Regions from separate parts of the Thermus islandicus DSM 21543 genome, predicted to be linked through region 2. Evidence: riboswitches for the same ligand, from Rfam matches in the RefSeq annotation. Region 2 holds a riboswitch; the other holds the start of a gene.

Region 1 (8,959 bases), on a different contig from region 2:
GGAGCTACGGGGAGGTGGAGAAGCCCGAGACCATCAACTACCGCACCCTGAAGCCCGAACGGGACGGCCTCTTTGACGAGCGCATCTTCGGCCCCATCAAGGACTTTGAGTGCGCCTGCGGCAAGTACAAGCGCCAGCGCTTTGAGGGCAAGGTGTGCGAGCGGTGCGGGGTGGAGGTGACCAAGAGCATTGTCCGCCGCTACCGCATGGGCCACATTGAGCTCGCCACCCCCGCGGCCCACATCTGGTTCGTCAAGGACGTCCCCTCCAAGATCGGCACCCTCCTGGACCTCTCCGCCACGGAGCTGGAGCAGGTGCTCTACTTCAACAAGTACATCGTCTTAGACCCTAAGGGGGCGGTCTTGAACGGCGTCCCCGTGGAGAAGCGCCAGCTCCTCACCGATGAGGAGTACCGGGAGCTCCGCTACGGCAAGCAGGAGACCTACCCCCTGCCCCCCGGGGTGGACGCCCTGGTGAAGGACGGGGAGGAGGTGGCGAAGGGCCAGGAGCTCGCCCCCGGGCTGGTGAGCCGCATGGACGGGGTGGCTCTCTACCGCTTTCCCCGCCGGGTGCGGGTGGACTACCTGAGGCGGGAGCGGGCCGCCTTGCGCCTCCCCCTCGAGGCCTGGGTGGAGAAGGAGGGCTACAGGCCCGGCGAGGTGCTGGCCGAGCTTCCCGAGCCCTACCTCTTCCGCGCGGAGGAGGGCGGGGTGGTGGAGCTGAAGGAGCTTCCCGAGGGCCATCTCCTCTACCTGCGCCAGGAGGAGGCGGTGGTGGCCCGCTACTTCCTCCCCGTGGGCCTGACGCCTTTGGTGGTCCAGGGGGAGATCGTGGAGAGGGGCCAGCCCCTGGCGGAGGGCAAGGGGCTCCTGCGCCTGCCCCGGAACATGGCCGCCAAGGAGGTGGAGGCGGAGGAGGAAGGGGAGACGGTCCACCTCACCCTCTTCCTGGAGTGGACCGAGCCCAAGGACTACCGGGTGGCCCCCCACATGAACGTCATCGTGCCCGAGGGGGGCAGGGTCCAGGCGGGGGACAAGATCGTGGCCGCCATAGACCCCGAGGAGGAGGTGGTGGCCGAGGCCGAAGGGGTGGTTCACCTGCACGAGCCCGCCAGCATCCTGGTGGTCAAGGCCCGGGTCTACCCCTTTGAGGACGACGTGGAGGTCTCCACCGGGGACCGGGTGGCCCCTGGGGATGCGCTGGCGGACGGCGGCAGGGTCAAGAGCGAGATCTACGGCCGGGTGGAGGTGGACCTCATCCGCAACGTGGTGCGGGTGGTGGAGTCCTACGACATAGATGCCCGCATGGGGGCCGAGGCCATCCAGCAGCTCCTACGGGAGCTGGACCTGGAGAAGCTGGAGAGGGAGCTTTTGGAGGAGATGAAGCACCCCTCCCGGGCCCGGCGGGCCAAGGCCAGGAAGCGCCTCGAGGTGGTGCGGGCCTTCCTGGACTCCGGCAACCGCCCGGAGTGGATGGTCCTGGAGGCCGTCCCCGTCCTGCCCCCGGACCTCCGCCCCATGGTCCAGGTGGACGGGGGGCGCTTCGCCACGAGCGACCTCAACGACCTCTACCGCCGCCTCATCAACCGCAACAACCGCCTGAAGAAGCTGCTGGCCCAGGGGGCCCCGGAGATCATCATCCGCAACGAGAAGCGCATGCTCCAGGAGGCGGTGGACGCGGTGATTGACAACGGCCGCCGGGGAAGCCCCGTGACCAACCCCGGCTCCGAGCGCCCCTTGCGTAGCCTCACCGACATCCTCTCCGGCAAGCAGGGCCGCTTCCGCCAGAACCTCCTGGGCAAGCGGGTGGACTACTCGGGCCGAAGCGTGATCGTGGTGGGGCCCCAGCTCAAGCTCCACCAGTGCGGCCTGCCCAAGCGCATGGCCCTGGAGCTCTTCAAGCCCTTCCTCATCAAGCGGATGGAGGAGAAGGGCATCGCCCCCAACGTCAAGGCGGCCAGGCGCATGCTGGAGCGCCAGCGGGACATCAAGGACGAGGTGTGGGACGCCCTCGAGGAGGTGATCCACGGCAAGGTGGTCCTCCTAAACCGCGCCCCCACCCTGCACCGCCTGGGCATCCAGGCCTTCCAGCCCGTTTTGGTGGAGGGGCAGTCCATCCAGCTCCACCCCCTGGTCTGCGAGGCCTTCAACGCCGACTTTGACGGGGACCAGATGGCCGTCCACGTGCCCCTCTCCTCCTTCGCCCAGGCGGAGGCCCGCATCCAGATGCTCTCCGCCCACAACCTCCTCTCCCCCGCCTCGGGCGAGCCCCTGGCCAAGCCCAGCCGGGACATCATCCTGGGGCTTTACTACATCACCCAGGTGCGGCGGGAGAAGAAGGGGGCGGGCCGGGAGTTCGCCTCCCCCGAGGAGGCCCTCGAGGCCTACGGGCGGGGCGAGGTGGCCCTGAACGCCCCCATCCGGGTGGCCGGCCGGGAGACCAGCGTGGGCCGCCTGAAGTTCGTCTTCGCCAACCCCGACGAGGCCCTCCTGGCGGTGGCCCACGGGCTTTTGGACCTCCAGGACGTGGTCACCGTGCGCTACCTGGGTAGGCGCCTGGAGACGAGCCCGGGCCGCATCCTCTTCGCCCGCATCGTGGGCGAGGCCGTGGGGGACGAGAAGGTGGCCCAGGAGCTCATCCAGATGGACGTGCCCCAGGAGAAGAACTCCCTCAAGGACCTCGTCTACCACGCCTTCCTCCGCCTGGGGGTGGAGAAGACCGCCCGCCTTCTGGACGCCCTCAAGTACTACGGCTTTGCCCTCTCCACCACCAGCGGCATCACCATCGGCATTGACGACGCGGTCATCCCCCCCGAGAAGCAGAGGTACCTGGAGGAGGCCGACCGGAAGCTCCGGCAGATTGAGCAGGCCTACGAGATGGGCTTCCTCACCGACCGCGAGCGGTACGACCAGGTGATCCAGCTTTGGACGGAGACCACGGAGAAGGTTACCCAGGCGGTCTTCCGGAACTTTGAGGAGAACTACCCCTTCAACCCCCTCTACGTCATGGCCCAGTCCGGGGCCCGGGGCAACCCGCAGCAGATCCGCCAGCTCTGCGGCATGCGGGGCCTGATGCAGAAACCCTCCGGCGAGACCTTTGAGGTGCCCGTGCGCTCCTCCTTCCGCGAGGGGCTTACCGTCTTGGAGTACTTCATCAGTAGCCACGGGGCCCGTAAGGGCGGAGCGGACACGGCGCTCCGCACCGCCGACTCCGGCTACCTTACCCGGAAGCTGGTGGACGTGGCCCACGAGATCGTGGTGCGGGAGGCGGACTGCGGCACCACCAACTACATCTCCATCCCCCTCTTCCAGCCCGACGAGGTGACCCGTACACAGCGCCTCAGGAAGCGCTCGGACATTGAATCTGGCCTCTACGGGCGGGTGCTGGCCCGGGAGGTGGGGGTCCTGGGGCGGAGGCTGGAGGAGGGCCGCTACCTCACCATGGAGGACGTCGCCCTCCTCCTCAAGGCCGCCGAGGCGGGGGAGATCCAAGAGGTGCCCGTGCGGAGCCCCCTCACCTGCCAGACCCGCTACGGGGTGTGCCAGAAGTGCTACGGCTACGACCTCTCCATGGCCCGGCCCGTCTCCATCGGGGAGGCGGTGGGGATCATCGCCGCCCAGTCCATCGGGGAGCCCGGGACCCAGCTCACCATGCGCACCTTCCACACCGGGGGGGTGGCGGGGGCGGCGGACATCACCCAGGGTCTCCCCCGGGTGATTGAGCTCTTTGAGGCCCGCCGTCCCAAGGCCAAGGCGGTCATCTCCGAGATCGACGGGGTGGTGCGCCTCGAGGAGGGCGAGGACCGGCTCTCCCTCTTCGTGGAGTCCGAGGGCTTCTCCAAGGAGTACAAGCTCCCCAAGGATGCCCGCCTTCTCGTGAAGGACGGGGACTACGTGGAGGCGGGCCAGCCCCTGACCCGCGGGGCCGTGGACCCCCACCAGCTCCTGGAGGCCAAGGGCCCCGAGGCGGTGGAGCGTTACCTCGTGGACGAGATCCAAAAGGTCTACCGGGCCCAGGGCGTGAAGCTCCACGACAAGCACATTGAGATCGTGGTCCGGCAGATGCTCAAGTACGTGGAGGTCACCGACCCTGGGGACAGCCGCCTCCTCGAGGGCCAGGTCCTGGAGAAGTGGGACGTGGAGGCCCTGAACGAGCGCCTCCTCGCCGAGGGCAAGGTGCCCGTGGCCTGGAAGCCTCTCCTCATGGGGGTCACCAAGAGCGCCCTCTCCACCAAGAGCTGGCTCTCCGCCGCCAGCTTCCAGAACACCACCCACGTCCTCACCGAGGCGGCCATCGCCGGGAAGAAGGACGAGCTCATCGGCCTCAAGGAGAACGTCATCCTGGGCCGCCTCATCCCGGCGGGTACCGGCTCGGACTTCGTCCGCTTCACCCAGGTGGTGGACCAGAAGACCTTACGGGCCATTGAGGAGGCGCGGAAGGAGGCGGTGGAGGCCAAGGAGGCCCCCGCCCGCCGCCCCGCGCGCCGGGAGCAGCCGGGGAAGGGGGTCTAGCGCCCCTCCGCCATGCTCGCCAGGGTGTACGGCGCCTTTCGCCAGGTGGGGGAGGACCTCTTCCGCCAGGGCCTCATCTCCGCCACCGCGGGGAACTTCTCCGTGCGGACCAAGGAGGGCTTCCTCATCACCAAAAGCGGGGTGCAGAAGGCCCACCTCACCCCGGAGGACCTCCTGGAGGTGCCCCTTTTCGGGCCCATCCCTCAAGGGGCCAGCGTGGAGAGCGTGGTCCACCGGGAGGTCTACCGCAGCACGGAGGCCCGGGCCCTGGTCCACGCCCATCCCCGGGTGGCCGTGGCCCTCAGCCTTTCCCTGGAGCGCCTCCTTCCCCTGGACCTCGAGGGCCAGCTCTACCTGAAGGAGGTGCCCGTCCTCTCCCCAAAGACGCGTTCTGCCACGGAGGAGGCGGCCTTGAGCGTGGCCGAGGCCCTGAAGCACCACCGGGCCTGCCTCATAAGGGGGCATGGGGCCTTCGCCACAGGCCTCAAGGAGAAGCCTGAGGAGGCCCTTCTGGAGGCCTTTAGCCTCCTCACCACCCTGGAGGAAAGCGCCCAGATCCTCCTCTATCACCGTCTCTGGCAAGGGGCCGGGGAGCGCGGCTCGGGAGGCGCGGGATGAGGGTGCTTTTTGTGGAAGGCAAGGACCGGGAGGCCCTGGAGGCTTTGGCCCGGGGCCTGCCCCACCCCTACTGGCTTCTGGAGGGGGAGGGGGTTAGCCTCCTCCAGGTCTTCGGGGCCTCGGCGGAGGCGGAGGCCCAGGCCCGGGAAGTGCCGGGGGTTCGGGTCTGGACCTTCCGGCTCCAGGATGGGGTAGTGTATAGGGGATGCGGGAGGAAATCGGCTACATCCCCGTAGGGGAGGCGGAACTCTACGTGGAGGACGTGGGGGATATCCATGCCCCCGTCCTCCTCGTCCTCCACGGGGGGCCTGGGGGGAACGCCTATGCCCTTCGGGAAGGCCTCCAGGAGTACCTCGAGGGCTTCCGGGTGGTCTACTTTGACCAGCGGGGCTCCGGGCGGAGCCTCGAGCTTCCCGAGGACCCCAGGCTCTTCACCGTGGACGCCCTGGCCGAGGACACCCTGCGCCTGGCCGAGGCCCTGGGGATAGACCGCTTCGCCCTGCTCGCCCACGGCTTTGGGGCGGTGGTCGCCCTGGAGGTCCTGCGCCGCTACCCCGGGGCGGAAGGGGCGCTCCTCCTCGCCCCCTGGGTCAACTTTCCCTGGCTGGCCGCCCGCCTGGCCGAGGCCGCAGGGCTATGCCCCCTGGGGGACCCCGAGGCCGACCTCAGGGCCGCCCTGGAGAAGGCGGACCCCAAGGCCCTCTTTGACCGCCTCATGTTTCCGAGCCCAAGGAGCCGCCTGGAGTACGAGTGGGTGGTGGAGGGCTCGGGGGTGGTGGGGCCGGAGGCCCCGGCTCGGGCCTTCCTGCGAAACGGCCTCTGGCACCTGGACTACACCCCCTACCTCTCCCCGGGCCGGAAGCCCCTGGCGGTGGTGGTGGGGGAGAGGGACGGCACCAGCTACCCCCACGCCGAGGAGGTGGCCGAGCGCCTCCGGGCCCCCATCCACGTGGTTCCCGGGGCCGGGCACTTCCCTTGGTGGGACCAGCCCGAGGCCTTTGAAAGGGCCTTCCGCGAGGCCCTGGGGGTGCTCCGCGTGCTACACTAGAGGCGTCACCGGGGGTGCCCCAAAGGGGCTGAGAGATACCCTTGGAACCTGATCCGGGTAATGCCGGCGTAGGGAAGGTGACCGAGGCCCCTCCCGGTGACAAGGAGGGGTTTTATGGTTAGAGCGCTGGCGCTCCTCGTCTTTTTGGCCCTGGCCTGGGGCCAGGAGGTCACGGTCCTCACCCACGAGAGCTTTTCCCTGGACAAGGGGCTCATCGCCCGGTTTGAACGGGAAACGGGCCTCAAGCTCCGCTTCCTGAAGGCGGGGGACGCGGGGGAGACCCTGAACCGGGCCATCCTCACCAAAGGGGCCCCCATCGCCGACGTGCTCTACGGCTTTGACAACACCTTCCTCTCCCGGGCCCTGGAGGCGGACATCCTCCTCCCCTACCGCAGCCCGGAGGTCCGGAACCTCAAGGCCACCCTGCTCCTGGACCCCACCTTCCGGGCCCTTCCCGTGGACTACGGCTGGGTAAGCCTGAACTACGACCGGGCCTACTTCAAGGACCGCCCCCTGCCCAAGGCGCCCCTGGACCTCGCCCGCCCGGAGTACGCGCGGCTTCTGGTGGTGGAGAACCCCGCCACCAGCTCCCCGGGCCTCGCCTTCCTCATGGCCACGGTGGCCCACTTTGGCGAGGACGGGTACCTGGACTTCTGGGCAAGGCTTCGGGACGGGGGGGTGCGGGTGGCCAAGGGCTGGAGCGAGGCCTACTACACCCACTTCAGCCTCTACAAGGGGGATAGGCCCCTGGTGGTTTCCTACACCACCTCCCCCGCGGCCGAGGTCTACTACTCCGAGGGCAAGTACAAGGAACCCCCCACGGGCAACCTCTTCCCCGAGCTCGCCTTCTTCCAAGTGGAGTTCGTGGGGATCCTGAAGGGCACCAGAAACCTCGAGGGGGCTAAGAAGGTGGTGGACTGGCTCCTCTCCCGGCCCGTGCAGGAGAACATCCCCACGGAGATGTGGGTCTACCCCGCAAGGAAGGACGCCAAGCTCCCCGAGGTCTTCCGCTTCGCCCCCGAGCCCTTGGGAAGCGTGCGCCTGGACCCCAAGGTGGTGGCCCAAAACCGGGAGCGCTGGATTGAGGAGTGGACCAAGGTGGTCCTCCAGGGCCAAAGCCCGGAGGCGGTGCGGCGGGCGAGGCGTTAGGGGGTGGTCCGCCTCGCCCAGGGCTTCCTCCTCCTCTTCCTGGGCTTCGCCCTCTTCTATCCCCTCTTCCGCATCCTGGCCCTGGGGACGGGGTTTGCCCAGGCCCTGGAGAACCCCTACTACCTGGGCCGCTACCTCTTTAGCCTTCGCTACGGCCTCCTCTCCGCCCTCCTCACCCTCGCCTTGGCCCTGCCCTTGGCTTTTTTGTTCCGGCGGCGCTTTCCCTTTAGGGAGGTCCTCCTGGCCCTCAGCACCCTGCCCTTTGTCCTCCCCACCCCGGTGGTGGCCCTGGGCTTTCTGGCCCTCCTCGGTCCCAGGGGGCTTCTCGGGGTGGACCTCTACGGCACGGAGGCCCTCCTCCTGCTGGCGGCGGTTTTCTACAACCTGGGCCTTGCGCTCCGCATCCTCCTCCCCGTGGCCCTCCGCCTCGAGGGGCCCCTGGGGGCGGCCAGGGTGCTGGGGGCCACGCCCGTTCGCGCCCTCCTCCGGGTGGGGCTTCCCCTCCTCCTGCCCGCCTTGGGTTCGGCGGGGCTTCTCGTCTTCCTCTACGCCTTCTCCGCCTTCGGGGTGCCCCTTCTCCTCGGGGGCGGGCGGTACGCCACCCTGGAGGTGGAGGTCTACACCCTCCTGGCCTACCGCCTTGCCTTCCCCGAGGCCAGCGCCCTCATGCTCCTCCAGGTCCTCACCCTGGGCCTGGCCGCCTTCCTCTACCTCCGGATCCCCACCTACCCCCTCGCCCCCGGGGGGCTCCTCCCCAGCCGGAGGCCCTGGCTCCTCGCCCTGGGCTTAGGCCTCCTCTTCCTCTGCCTCTTCGCTCCCCTCCTCGCCCTCTTCCTGGAGGTAAGCCCCCGGGCCCTCGTCCAGGCCTGGGCCTCCCAGGACTTCACCCCCCTCCCCCTGGCCCTGGGGAACAGCCTCCGCTTCACGCTTCTCGCCTTCCTCCTGGCCCTGCCCCTGGGGGTGGCCTACGGGGTGGCCGCGCGGCGTGGGGGGGCTTGGGACCTCCTCGGGCTTTTCCCCCTCATGGTAAGCCCGGTGGCCCTGGGCCTGGGCTACCTCCTGGCCTACCCCTCCTGGAGAGGGTCCTTGGGCCTCCTCCTTTTGGCCTACGCTCTTTTGGCCTACCCCCTCCTGGCCCGGGCCCTCCTGCCCGCCCTGCGGAGCCTCCCCTCAAGCCTCCTCGAGGCGGCGAGGGTCTTGGGGGCGGGCCCCTACCGGGCCTTCCTGAGGGTGGAGCTTCCCCTCCTCCTCCCCGCCCTCCGCTCGGGGTCCGCCCTGGCCCTGGCGGCCATCCTGGGGGAGTTTGGGGCCAGCCTCGTCCTCTGGCGGCCGGAGTGGACCACCCTCCCCCTCGCCGTCTACGAGCGCCTGGGGCGGCCCGGGGAGGGGCCTTACCGCGAGGCCGTGGCCCTGGCCGCCGTCTTGGCCCTGCTTTCTGCCCTCCTCTTCTACCTCCTGGACCGGGGACGGGGGCGGGTGGGCTGATGGCGTTTTGCTTTGGATTTCTGCGCTCCTAAGCTCCAAAAACCTCGTAGGGACTTTCTACCGGGGCCCCCATGCGGGTGGCCTTGCTCCGGGAGGGCCCTTCAATAGAAAGGGGCATCAGGCCTGGCAGTGGGGGCAGAAGTGCGTC
Region 2 (8,959 bases):
GGCCTTCTTTCCCTCTTCCGCCATGGGGCAAGGGGGGCGGAGTTCGCCCTTATTGAGGGGGTGATGGGCCTTTTTGACGGGAAGGACCCGCTGGGGGAGGTGGGGTCTACCGCCCAGGTGGCGAGGCTCCTAAAGGCCCCGGTCGCCCTGGTGGTGGACGCCAAGGGGATGGCGGGCTCCATCGCCCCCCTCGCCCTGGGCTTCCGCGACTTCCACCCCGGGGTGCGGGTGGTGGGGGTCTTGGCCAACCGGGTGGGCTCGGAGCGCCACGCGGGGATCCTGAAGGAGGCCCTCGAGGCTGTGGGCCTGCCCCTCCTCGGCTGGCTCCCGGAAGACCCGGCCCTCGCCCTCCCCGAGCGCCACCTGGGCCTGGTCCTCGCCGGGGAGGCTAAGCCCCCCCTAGAGGCCCTCCGCCGGGCCTTCCGGGTGGACCTCCCGAGGGTCCTTGAGCTTGCCGCCTCGGCCCCACCCCTCCCCGAGGCCCCGCCCTTTCTGCCCGAAAGGCGCCCCCCGAGGGTCCGGCTCGCCTACGCCTGGGACCGGGCCTTCGCCTTCTACTACCCAGAGGCCCTGGAGCTCCTCGAGGCCCTAGGCGCAGAACTTGTGCCCGTGAGCCCCCTCGAGGACGAAGCCCTTCCCGAGGCCCACGCCCTCCTCCTAGGAGGCGGGTACCCAGAGCTCTATGCCGAGAGGCTTTCGGAAAACCGCGCCCTGAGGGAGGCCATCCGCCGCTTTCCCGGGCCCATCGTAGCCGAGTGCGGGGGGTATATGTACCTCTCCCGGGGACTTTGGGTGGGGGAGCGCTTTTTCCCCATGGTGGGGCTCGTCCCAGGGGAGGCCCGCATGGCGGAGAGGCCCGTCTTGGGCTACCGGGAGGTGGAGGCCTTGCGGGATAACCCCGTGGCCCGAAAGGGGGACCGCCTCAAGGGGCATGAGTTCCACTACGCCCGCCTTCCCCCCTCCCCAAGCCCCGCCTGGCGCCGCCTGGGCGGGGAGGAGGTGGAGGGGTATACCGACGGGCGGGTTCTCGCGAGCTTCGTCCACCTCTACCTGCCCGCCTCCCCAGGGGCGGCGGAGCGCCTCTTGCGCTCGGCGGAAGGGGGAGCGCTTAGCGGACCCCCTTCCTGAGAATGGGGACCAGCTCTGGCCGGACGAGCTCCAAAGGCGGGGCCTTCCCCTCCCTAAGGAGGGTCCGCACCTGGGTCATGCTGATGGAAAGGCGCTTGTCCCGGTGCCCCTCGGGGCAGGTCCTCTCCGAGGCGATGCCGCCGCACAAGGAGCAGTGGAAGACCGATCCCACCTTGAGGATCTCAATCCCCAAGGGGGGAAGCCGGTCAAAGATGCGGTGGGCGGCGTAGGGGTCGTAGAAGTTCCCCACCCCGGCGTGGTCCCGGCCCACCAGGAAGTGGGTAGCCCCGAAGTTCTTCCGCACCAGGGCGTGGAAGACCGCCTCCTTGGGCCCGGAGTAGCGCATGGGGGTGGCGAGGCCGAAGAGAGCCACCCGCTCCTCGGGGAGGAAGTGGCCGATCAACGCCTGGTAGGCCTCGAGGATGACCCCCGTGGGGAAGTCGTCCTGCTTCTTGGCCCCGAGGATGGGGTGGACCAGGACCCCGTCCGCGAGCTCCAGGCCGAGCCGTATCAGGTACTCGTGGGCCCGGTGGGGGGCGTTGCGGGTCTGGAACGGGAAGCGCCTCCGCCATCCTAGACCTCCGCGAGGGCCAGGCTGCCGGCCCCCCTCGAGGACCCGGACCACCTCCCCGATGATCCAGACCGCGGGGGAGGCCACGGCCACCTTGTCCTGGGCCACCTCCCCCAAGGGGGCCAGGACCCGCCTCTCCTCCGGGGTGGTGGCCCGCTCGGCGAAGAGGGTGGGCTCCGAGGGGCTTCGGCCCAGCCGAAGAAGCTCCTTTGCGATCCAGGCCCGCCGCTTCACCCCCATGAGGACCACCAGGGTGGGCCCCCTGGCGTAGGGGGCGAGGTCAGGCCATCCCCCGCCCTCCAGGACCCCCAAGACCACGGCGAAGCCCTCGGCCACCGCGGTGGGTTGGCTTTCCCCCTCCTCCTTGCCCACGTAGACCCTCTCCCCCTGGACCAGGTCCAGCACCCTCGCGTCCACCAGCCGGTCGTGGAGGACCACGGGGGCCTGCCTTCCGAGGCCAGGGCCAGGAGGAGGCCTGGGTCCAGCTGGCCGAAGTAGAGGTGGACCCCGCCCCCCACCAGGGCGAGGACGAGGCCGAAGAGGAGGTCGGTGCCCACCACCTTCTGGGGGGAAAGCCTGGTGGCGTAAAGGAGGAGGAGCGTGCCCAGGGCCCCAGCCCCTGCCGAGGCGAAGCCCACCTCGAGGCCGATCCCGAAGGCGGCCGGGGGGAGGAGGCAGGGCCGCTCCCTCCCCTGGGCGGACCCCTTCAGGCCCCGCCAAAGCCCAAGCCCGGGTGGGTAAGGTAGCCTCCCCTCTTGGCCCCCGGATGTGCTACAGTGAGGGGGCAGGCTGGGGGTGCCCCAATGGAGGGGCTGAGAGCTGGGTGGTCCCAGCAACCCTTGGAACCTGATCCGGGTAATGCCGGCGGAGGGAAGCCTATGCGGAAGACCCTGATCCCCCAAAACCCAACCTCCTTTGGGCCGCGTGGGCCTTTCCCACCCGCCTGAAGGGGGTGGAAGCTTGCTCGGAAGGCTTTACCTGGTGGTGACCCCGAGGCCCGGTTGGTCCTGGAAAGAGCTTTTGGACCGCGCGGAAAGGGCTCTGGCGGGGGGCGTGGAGGTCCTGCAGCTAAGGGCCAAGGACTGGGAGGCGCGGCCCACCCTGGAGCTGGGCGAGCGGATGCTGGCCCTGGCCCGGCGCTATGGGGTCCCCTTTGTCTTGAATGACCGGCCGGACCTGGCGGCCCTTTTGGGGGCAGATGGGGTGCACCTGGGGCAGGGGGACCTCACCCCCCTCGAGGCCCGCCGCTTCTTCCAGGGCCTGGTGGGGCGCTCCACCCATGCCCCTGAACAGGCCCTAAGGGCCCGGGAGGAGGGGGCGGACTACCTTTCCGTGGGGCCGGTGTGGGAGACCCCCACCAAGCCCGGCCGGAAGGCGGCGGGCCTTGCCTACGTGCGCTGGGCGGCGGAACACCTGGGGGAGAGGCCCTGGTACGCCATCGGGGGGATTGACCTGGACAACCTGGACCAGGTCCTAAAGGCTGGGGCGCGGCGGGTGGTGGTGGTTCGGGCCATCCTGGACGCCCCTGACCCCGAGCGGGCGGCCCGGGCCTTCAGGGAAAGGCTCTATGGTGTGGCTTAACGGCGAGCCCAAGCCCCTGGAGGGGAAGAACCTGAGGGAGGTCTTGGAGGCGCTGGGCGTGGAGCTTGAGCGGGTCGCCGTCCTCCTCAACGAGGAGGCCTTTTTGGGCCTCGAGGCCCCGGACCGGGTGCTTAGGGACGGGGACGTGGTGGAGGTGGTGGCCCTGATGCAAGGAGGCTAGATGGACGCCTGGAAGGTGGGGGACGTAGAGCTTAAAAGCCGCCTCCTCCTGGGGTCCGGGAAGTTCAAGGACTTCGGGGCAATGCGGGAGGCCATCGCTGCCGCGGGGGCCGAGGTGGTGACGGTTTCCATAAGGCGGGTGGAGCTTAAGGCCCCGGGGCACGTGGGGCTTCTGGAGGCCTTGGCCGGGGTGAGGCTTCTGCCCAATACGGCGGGGGCAAAAACGGCAGAAGAGGCGGTGAGGCTCGCCCGGTTGGGCCGCCTCCTCACCGGGGAAAGGTGGGTGAAGTTGGAGGTCATCCCCGACCCCACCTACCTCCTCCCCGACCCCGTGGAGACCCTAAGGGCGGCGGAGCACCTTTTGGAGGAAGGCTTCCTCGTCCTCCCCTACATGGGGCCGGACCTGGTGCTGGCCAAAAGGCTCGCCGCCCTGGGCACGGCCACGGTCATGCCCCTCGCCGCCCCCATCGGTTCGGGCTGGGGGGTGAGGACAAGGGCCCTTTTGGAGCTCTTTGCCCGGGAGCGGGCCGCCCTTCCCCCGGTGGTGGTGGACGCGGGGCTTGGCCTTCCCTCCCACGCAGCGGAGGTGATGGAGCTCGGTCTGGACGCCGTCTTGGTGAACACCGCCATCGCCGAGGCCCAGGACCCCCCCGCCATGGCCGAGGCCTTCCGGCTTGCGGTGGCGGCGGGGAGGAAGGCTTACCTCGCGGGGCCCATGCGGCCCAGGGAGGCGGCGAGCCCCTCCAGCCCGGTGGAGGGCGTGCCCCTGGCTGGGCCCCAATAGGGGAGGAACCATGCGGGTGGAGGTGGCCGTGGTGGGCGGGGGGGTCATCGGGGCCCTCGCCGCCTACGAGCTTGCCAAACGGGGGGTTCCCGTCCTTCTTTTGGACGCGGAGAAGCCCGGGGCGGCCACCCGGGCGAGCGCGGGGATGCTCGCCCCTCACCCGGAGGGGCTTAGCGGGGGGCTTCTGGAGGCGGGGCTATACGGCCTCGCCCGCTACCCCGAGCTCCTCGCCGAGCTCAAGGAAAGGGGCTACGAGGTGGAGGCGGGGTTTTCCGGCGCCTGGGTGGCGGCCCTAAGCCCTGGGGAGAAGGAGGGGTGGGTGGCGGAGGCGCCTGTTCCTTACCCGGTCCGGGGGGCCTTAGGCGCGAGGCGCTTTCCCGGGGGGTACGTCCACCCCAGGAGGCTCCGGGAGGCGCTCTTGGAGGTCTTCCAGGCGCTAGGAGGGGTGTACCGGCGGGCCGAGGTGGAGGGGGTGGCCCAAGGCAGGCTTCTTCTAGGCGGGGAGGAGGTGGAGGCCCGCCGCATCCTCCTCGCGGTGGGGGCCTGGGGAGGGAGGTTTGGCCTCAAGGTGCGGCCCCTCAAGGGGGAGGCGCTTCTCCTTAGGGGGGAGGCCCCCCCGGGCCCCCTCTTCGCCGGGGAGGGGTACGTCCTTCCCCGGGAGGGCGGGGTCTACGTGGGGGCCACGGCGAGGGAAGGGTGGAAGGAAGGAGTGGACCTTTTCGGCCTTCGTTGGCTTGCCGACTACGCCCACGAGCGCTTCCCTTCCCTGGAGGGGGCGGGGGTTTTAGGGACGGTCTGGGGGTATAGACCCGTGGGCGAGCTCTTCGTGGGCGAGGTGGAGGAGGGGATCTACGCGGCGGTGGGGCACGGGAGGAACGGCGTCCTCCTCGCGCCCTGGACGGCGAAAAGGCTCCTAGAGCTTTTGGGGGTGGCCGATGACGCAGCTTGAGGCGGCAAGGAAAGGGAAGATCACCGAGGAGATGGCCTACGTGGCGGAGCAGGAGGGGGTCTCGCCCGAGTTTGTCCGAGAAGGGGTGGCGGCGGGCCGCATCGTGATCCCGCGGAACCCGAACCACACGACCCTCACCGACTTCAAGGGGATCGGGGAGGGGCTTTCCGTCAAGGTGAACGCCAACCTGGGCACCTCCTACGATTACGTGGACGTGGAGGAGGAGGTGGAGAAGGCCCGGGTGGCTATCCAGTACGGGGCAGACACGGTTATGGACCTCTCCACCGGGGGGGACCTGAAGGGGATCCGCAGGCGGATCCTCGAGGTGGCCACCGTTCCCTTGGGTACCGTGCCCATCTATGAGGCGGAGTTTAGGGCGGCCAAGCGCAAGAACTTCTTTGACATGTCCGCCGACGAGCTCCTCCAGGTCATTGAGGAGCACGGCAAGGAGGGGGTGGACTACATCACCGTCCACGCGGGGGTGACCCTCAAAAACCTGGAGATCTACCGGCATACCCCCCGCACCACGGGGATCGTGAGCCGGGGCGGGGGGCTCATGGCTGCCTGGATGCTGCACCGGGGGGAGGAGAACCCTCTCTACGCCCGCTTTGATGACCTCCTCTCCATCGCCCGCACCTACGACATGACCCTCTCCTTGGGGGATGGCCTCCGCCCTGGCTCCCTCGCCGACAGCACCGACCGGGCCCAGATCGCCGAGCTTCTCACCATCGGGGAACTGGTGGAGCGGGCCCGGCGGGCCGGGGTCCAGGCCATGGTGGAGGGCCCCGGGCACATCCCCTTGAACGAGGTGGCCACCAACGTCCAGATCCAGAAGAAGCTCACCGGCCATGCGCCCTTCTACATCCTGGGGATGCTGCCTGTGGACACCGCCGCCGGGTTTGACCACATCGCCGGGGCCATCGGAGGGGCCTTGGCGGGCTGGATGGGGGCGGACATGCTCTGCTACCTGACCCCGGCGGAGCACCTGGGCCTGCCCACGCCCGAGCACGTGAAGCAAGGGGTGATCGCCTTCAAGATCGCCGCCCACGCCGCCGACGTGGCCCGGGGGAACAAGGGGGCCCTAGAGAGAAACCGGAGGATGTCCAAGGCCCGCTACCTTCTGGACTGGGAGGGGCAGTTCGCCCTTGCCCTTTACCCGGAGGAGGCGAGGCGCCTCAAGGAGGAACGGGGTTCCAAGACCAAGGCCTGCAGCATGTGCGGCCCCTTCTGCCCCATGAACCTGGTAGAGGCAGTCCTCAAGGGAAGGGCGCGCATGGAGCTTCCCGTAACCTAGAGCCATGGACCCCATTGCCCGCTTGGACCGCCTGCCCCTGGGGAGGCCCCACCTTAGGCTCCTCTTCCTCCTCGGCCTGGGCTGGGCCCTGGACGCCATGGACGTGGGCCTCATCGGCTTCACCCTGCCCGCCCTCTCCCGGGAGTTCAGCCTGGGCCCTAAGGAGGCGGGGCTTTTGGGAAGCGCGGGGCTTCTGGGGATGCTCTTGGGAGCGGCCTTTGGAGGGCGGCTTGCGGACCGCTTGGGCCGGAAGGCGGTGGTGGGGTACAGCCTCTTCCTCGCAGGGGTGGGAAGCCTCCTCACCGCCCTGGCCCCAAGCCTCCCCTGGGTCTTCTTCTTCCGCTTCCTCACCGGCTTGGGCCTGGGGGCGGAGCTCCCCGTGGCGGCAAGCCTCATGGGGGAGTTTAGCCCAAAGGCCCAGAGGGGCCGGATGGTGGTCCTCCTCGAGGCCTTCTGGGCGGTGGGGTGGCTCCTGGCCGCCCTCATGGGCTACCTCCTGGTGCCCTCCTTGGGCTGGCGGGCGGCCTTTTTGGCCGGGGCGCTTCCCGCCCTCTACGCCGCCTACCTGAGGCTTTCCCTCCCCGAGTCCCCCCGTTGGCTCGTGGCCCGGGGACGGGTGGAGGAGGCGGAGGCCCTGGTCCAGGCCTGGGAGGGGGCCTTCCGCGGGCCCCTTCCCCAGCCCCTCCCCGAGCCCACCCCGCGTCCCCTCCCCTACGCCGCCCTCTTCCGCCCCCCCCTCCTACGGCGCACCCTCTTCCTCGCCCTCGCCTGGTTCGCCCTGAACGCCGGGTACTACGGGGCCTTCATCTGGCTCCCCTCCCTCCTCGTGGCCCAGGGGTACGGCCTGGTACGCTCCCTGGAGTACGTCCTTCTCATTACCCTAGCCCAGGTGCCGGGGTACCTGATGGCGGCCTTCTTGGTGGAGCGCCTGGGGCGAAGGCCCGTCCTCGTGGGCTTTCTTTGCCTTTCCGCCCTCTTCGCCTACCTGCTCTCCCGGGCGGGAAGCCCCCATGAGGTGCTCCTCTACGGGAGCCTCCTCTCCTTCTTCAACCTGGGGGCCTGGGGGGCCATCTACGCCTACACCCCGGAGCTCTTCCCCACGGCCTTGAGGGGCAGCGGGGCAGGGTTGGCGGCGGCGGTGGGCCGGGTGGGGGGGATCCTCGCCCCCTACGCCACCGGGGCCTTCCTTCCCCTCATGGGTCCCGGTGGGGTCCTGGCCCTCCACGGGGGGCTCCTCCTTCTTGCGGGCCTTTTCGCCTACGGGGTCGGGGTGGAAACCCGGGGGCGGCCCTTGGAAGACGCATGATACCACCCGGTAAAAAGCCTGATGAAGCGCAGGAATGAGGGAAAAGCATGAGGGTAGCCCTGACGATCGCAGGCTCCGACTCAGGGGGCGGGGCGGGGGTGCAGGCGGACCTGAAGGTCTTTAGCCGCTTTGGGGTCTACGGGGCGAGCGCCCTCACCCTGGTCACCGCCCAGAACACCCTAGGGGTGCAAAGGGTGCACCTTCTTCCCCCAGACCTGGTCTATGCCCAGATCGCGAGCGTGGCCCAGGACCTTCCCGTCCACGCCGCCAAGACCGGGGCCTTGGGGGAGGCGGCCATCGTGGAGAGGGTGGCGGAGGCGGTGGTCCGCTTCGGCCTCCAGCCTTTGGTGGTGGACCCGGTGATGGTGGCGAAAAGCGGGGACCCGCTCCTCACCCCGGAGGCGGTGGCCGCCCTCAAGGAGAGGCTTTTCCCCTTGGCGGCCCTCGTCACCCCGAACCGCCTCGAGGCCGAGGCCCTTCTGGGTAGGCCCATCCGCACCCTAGAGGAGGCCGAGGAGGCGGCCTGGGACCTCCTTGCCCTCGGGCCTCAGGCCATCCTCCTTAAGGGGGGGCACCTGGAGGGGGAAGAGGCGGTAGATCTCCTCGCCACCCAGGAGGGCGTTCGGCGGTTCTCCGCCCCCAGGGTGCGGACCCGGAACACCCACGGCACGGGCTGTACCCTTTCCGCCGCCATCGCCGCCCTCCTCGCCTTGGGGAGGCCCTTGGAGGAGGCGGTGGCCGGGGCCAAGGCCTACCTCACCCGGGCGCTAAGGACCGCCCCCTCCCTGGGCCGGGGCCACGGACCCCTCAACCACCTGGCCTGAGCCCTCACCAGGACCTGACTCCTTGGGAGAGGGCGTAGAGGTAGACCACCGCCCCCGCGTCCCAGGCCTGGGGCCGGCAGGCCACGGGGTAGGGGACGGGGGGGAGGCCCTCCTCCCGGGGAAACCCCCCCACGAGCTCGGGGAGGCGGAGGTCGGGCTGGGAGAGGGCGAGGTCTAAAAGGGCCTCGGCCACCCGGCGCCCCTCGGCCTTCCGGCCGTACCGGAAAAGCCCCCCGGCGAAGAGGGCGGTGTCGTGGGGCCAGACGGAGCCGTTGTGGTAGGAAAGGGGGTTGTACCGGGCCTCCTTCGCGCCCAGGGTGCGCAGGCCCCAGCCCGTCCACA

What was found. Region 2 has a riboswitch for thiamine pyrophosphate ahead of thiE (thiamine phosphate synthase). Riboswitches for the same ligand answer to the same signal wherever they lie in the genome.
Region 1: another riboswitch for thiamine pyrophosphate. It lies ahead of H531_RS0109280 (thiamine ABC transporter substrate-binding protein); the one in region 2 lies ahead of thiE (thiamine phosphate synthase).

What each region holds. Positions count from the first base shown of each region.
Region 1 is NZ_ATXJ01000010.1:30,553-39,511, reverse strand. It holds gene rpoC (DNA-directed RNA polymerase subunit beta') at 1-4,511, shown strand, start outside; gene H531_RS0109295 (fuculose-1-phosphate aldolase) at 4,524-5,129, shown strand; gene H531_RS0109290 (hypothetical protein) at 5,126-5,365, shown strand; gene H531_RS0109285 (alpha/beta fold hydrolase) at 5,335-6,177, shown strand; TPP riboswitch at 6,178-6,270, shown strand; gene H531_RS0109280 (thiamine ABC transporter substrate-binding protein) at 6,292-7,326, shown strand; gene H531_RS0109275 (ABC transporter permease) at 7,330-8,811, shown strand; gene H531_RS0109270 (DNA-formamidopyrimidine glycosylase) at 8,929-8,959, opposite strand, start outside.
Region 2 is NZ_ATXJ01000006.1:21,688-30,646, reverse strand. It holds gene H531_RS0107340 (cobyrinic acid a,c-diamide synthase CobB) at 1-1,128, shown strand, start outside; gene H531_RS14785 (sulfate adenylyltransferase) at 1,109-2,137, opposite strand; partial or broken gene H531_RS13890 (TSUP family transporter) at 2,146-2,430, opposite strand; TPP riboswitch at 2,481-2,589, shown strand; gene thiE (thiamine phosphate synthase) at 2,660-3,280, shown strand; gene thiS (sulfur carrier protein ThiS) at 3,267-3,461, shown strand; gene H531_RS0107315 (thiazole synthase) at 3,462-4,244, shown strand; gene H531_RS0107310 (FAD-dependent oxidoreductase) at 4,255-5,193, shown strand; gene thiC (phosphomethylpyrimidine synthase ThiC) at 5,180-6,487, shown strand; gene H531_RS0107300 (MFS transporter) at 6,492-7,793, shown strand; gene thiD (bifunctional hydroxymethylpyrimidine kinase/phosphomethylpyrimidine kinase) at 7,841-8,617, shown strand; gene H531_RS0107290 (glycogen debranching N-terminal domain-containing protein) at 8,622-8,959, opposite strand, start outside.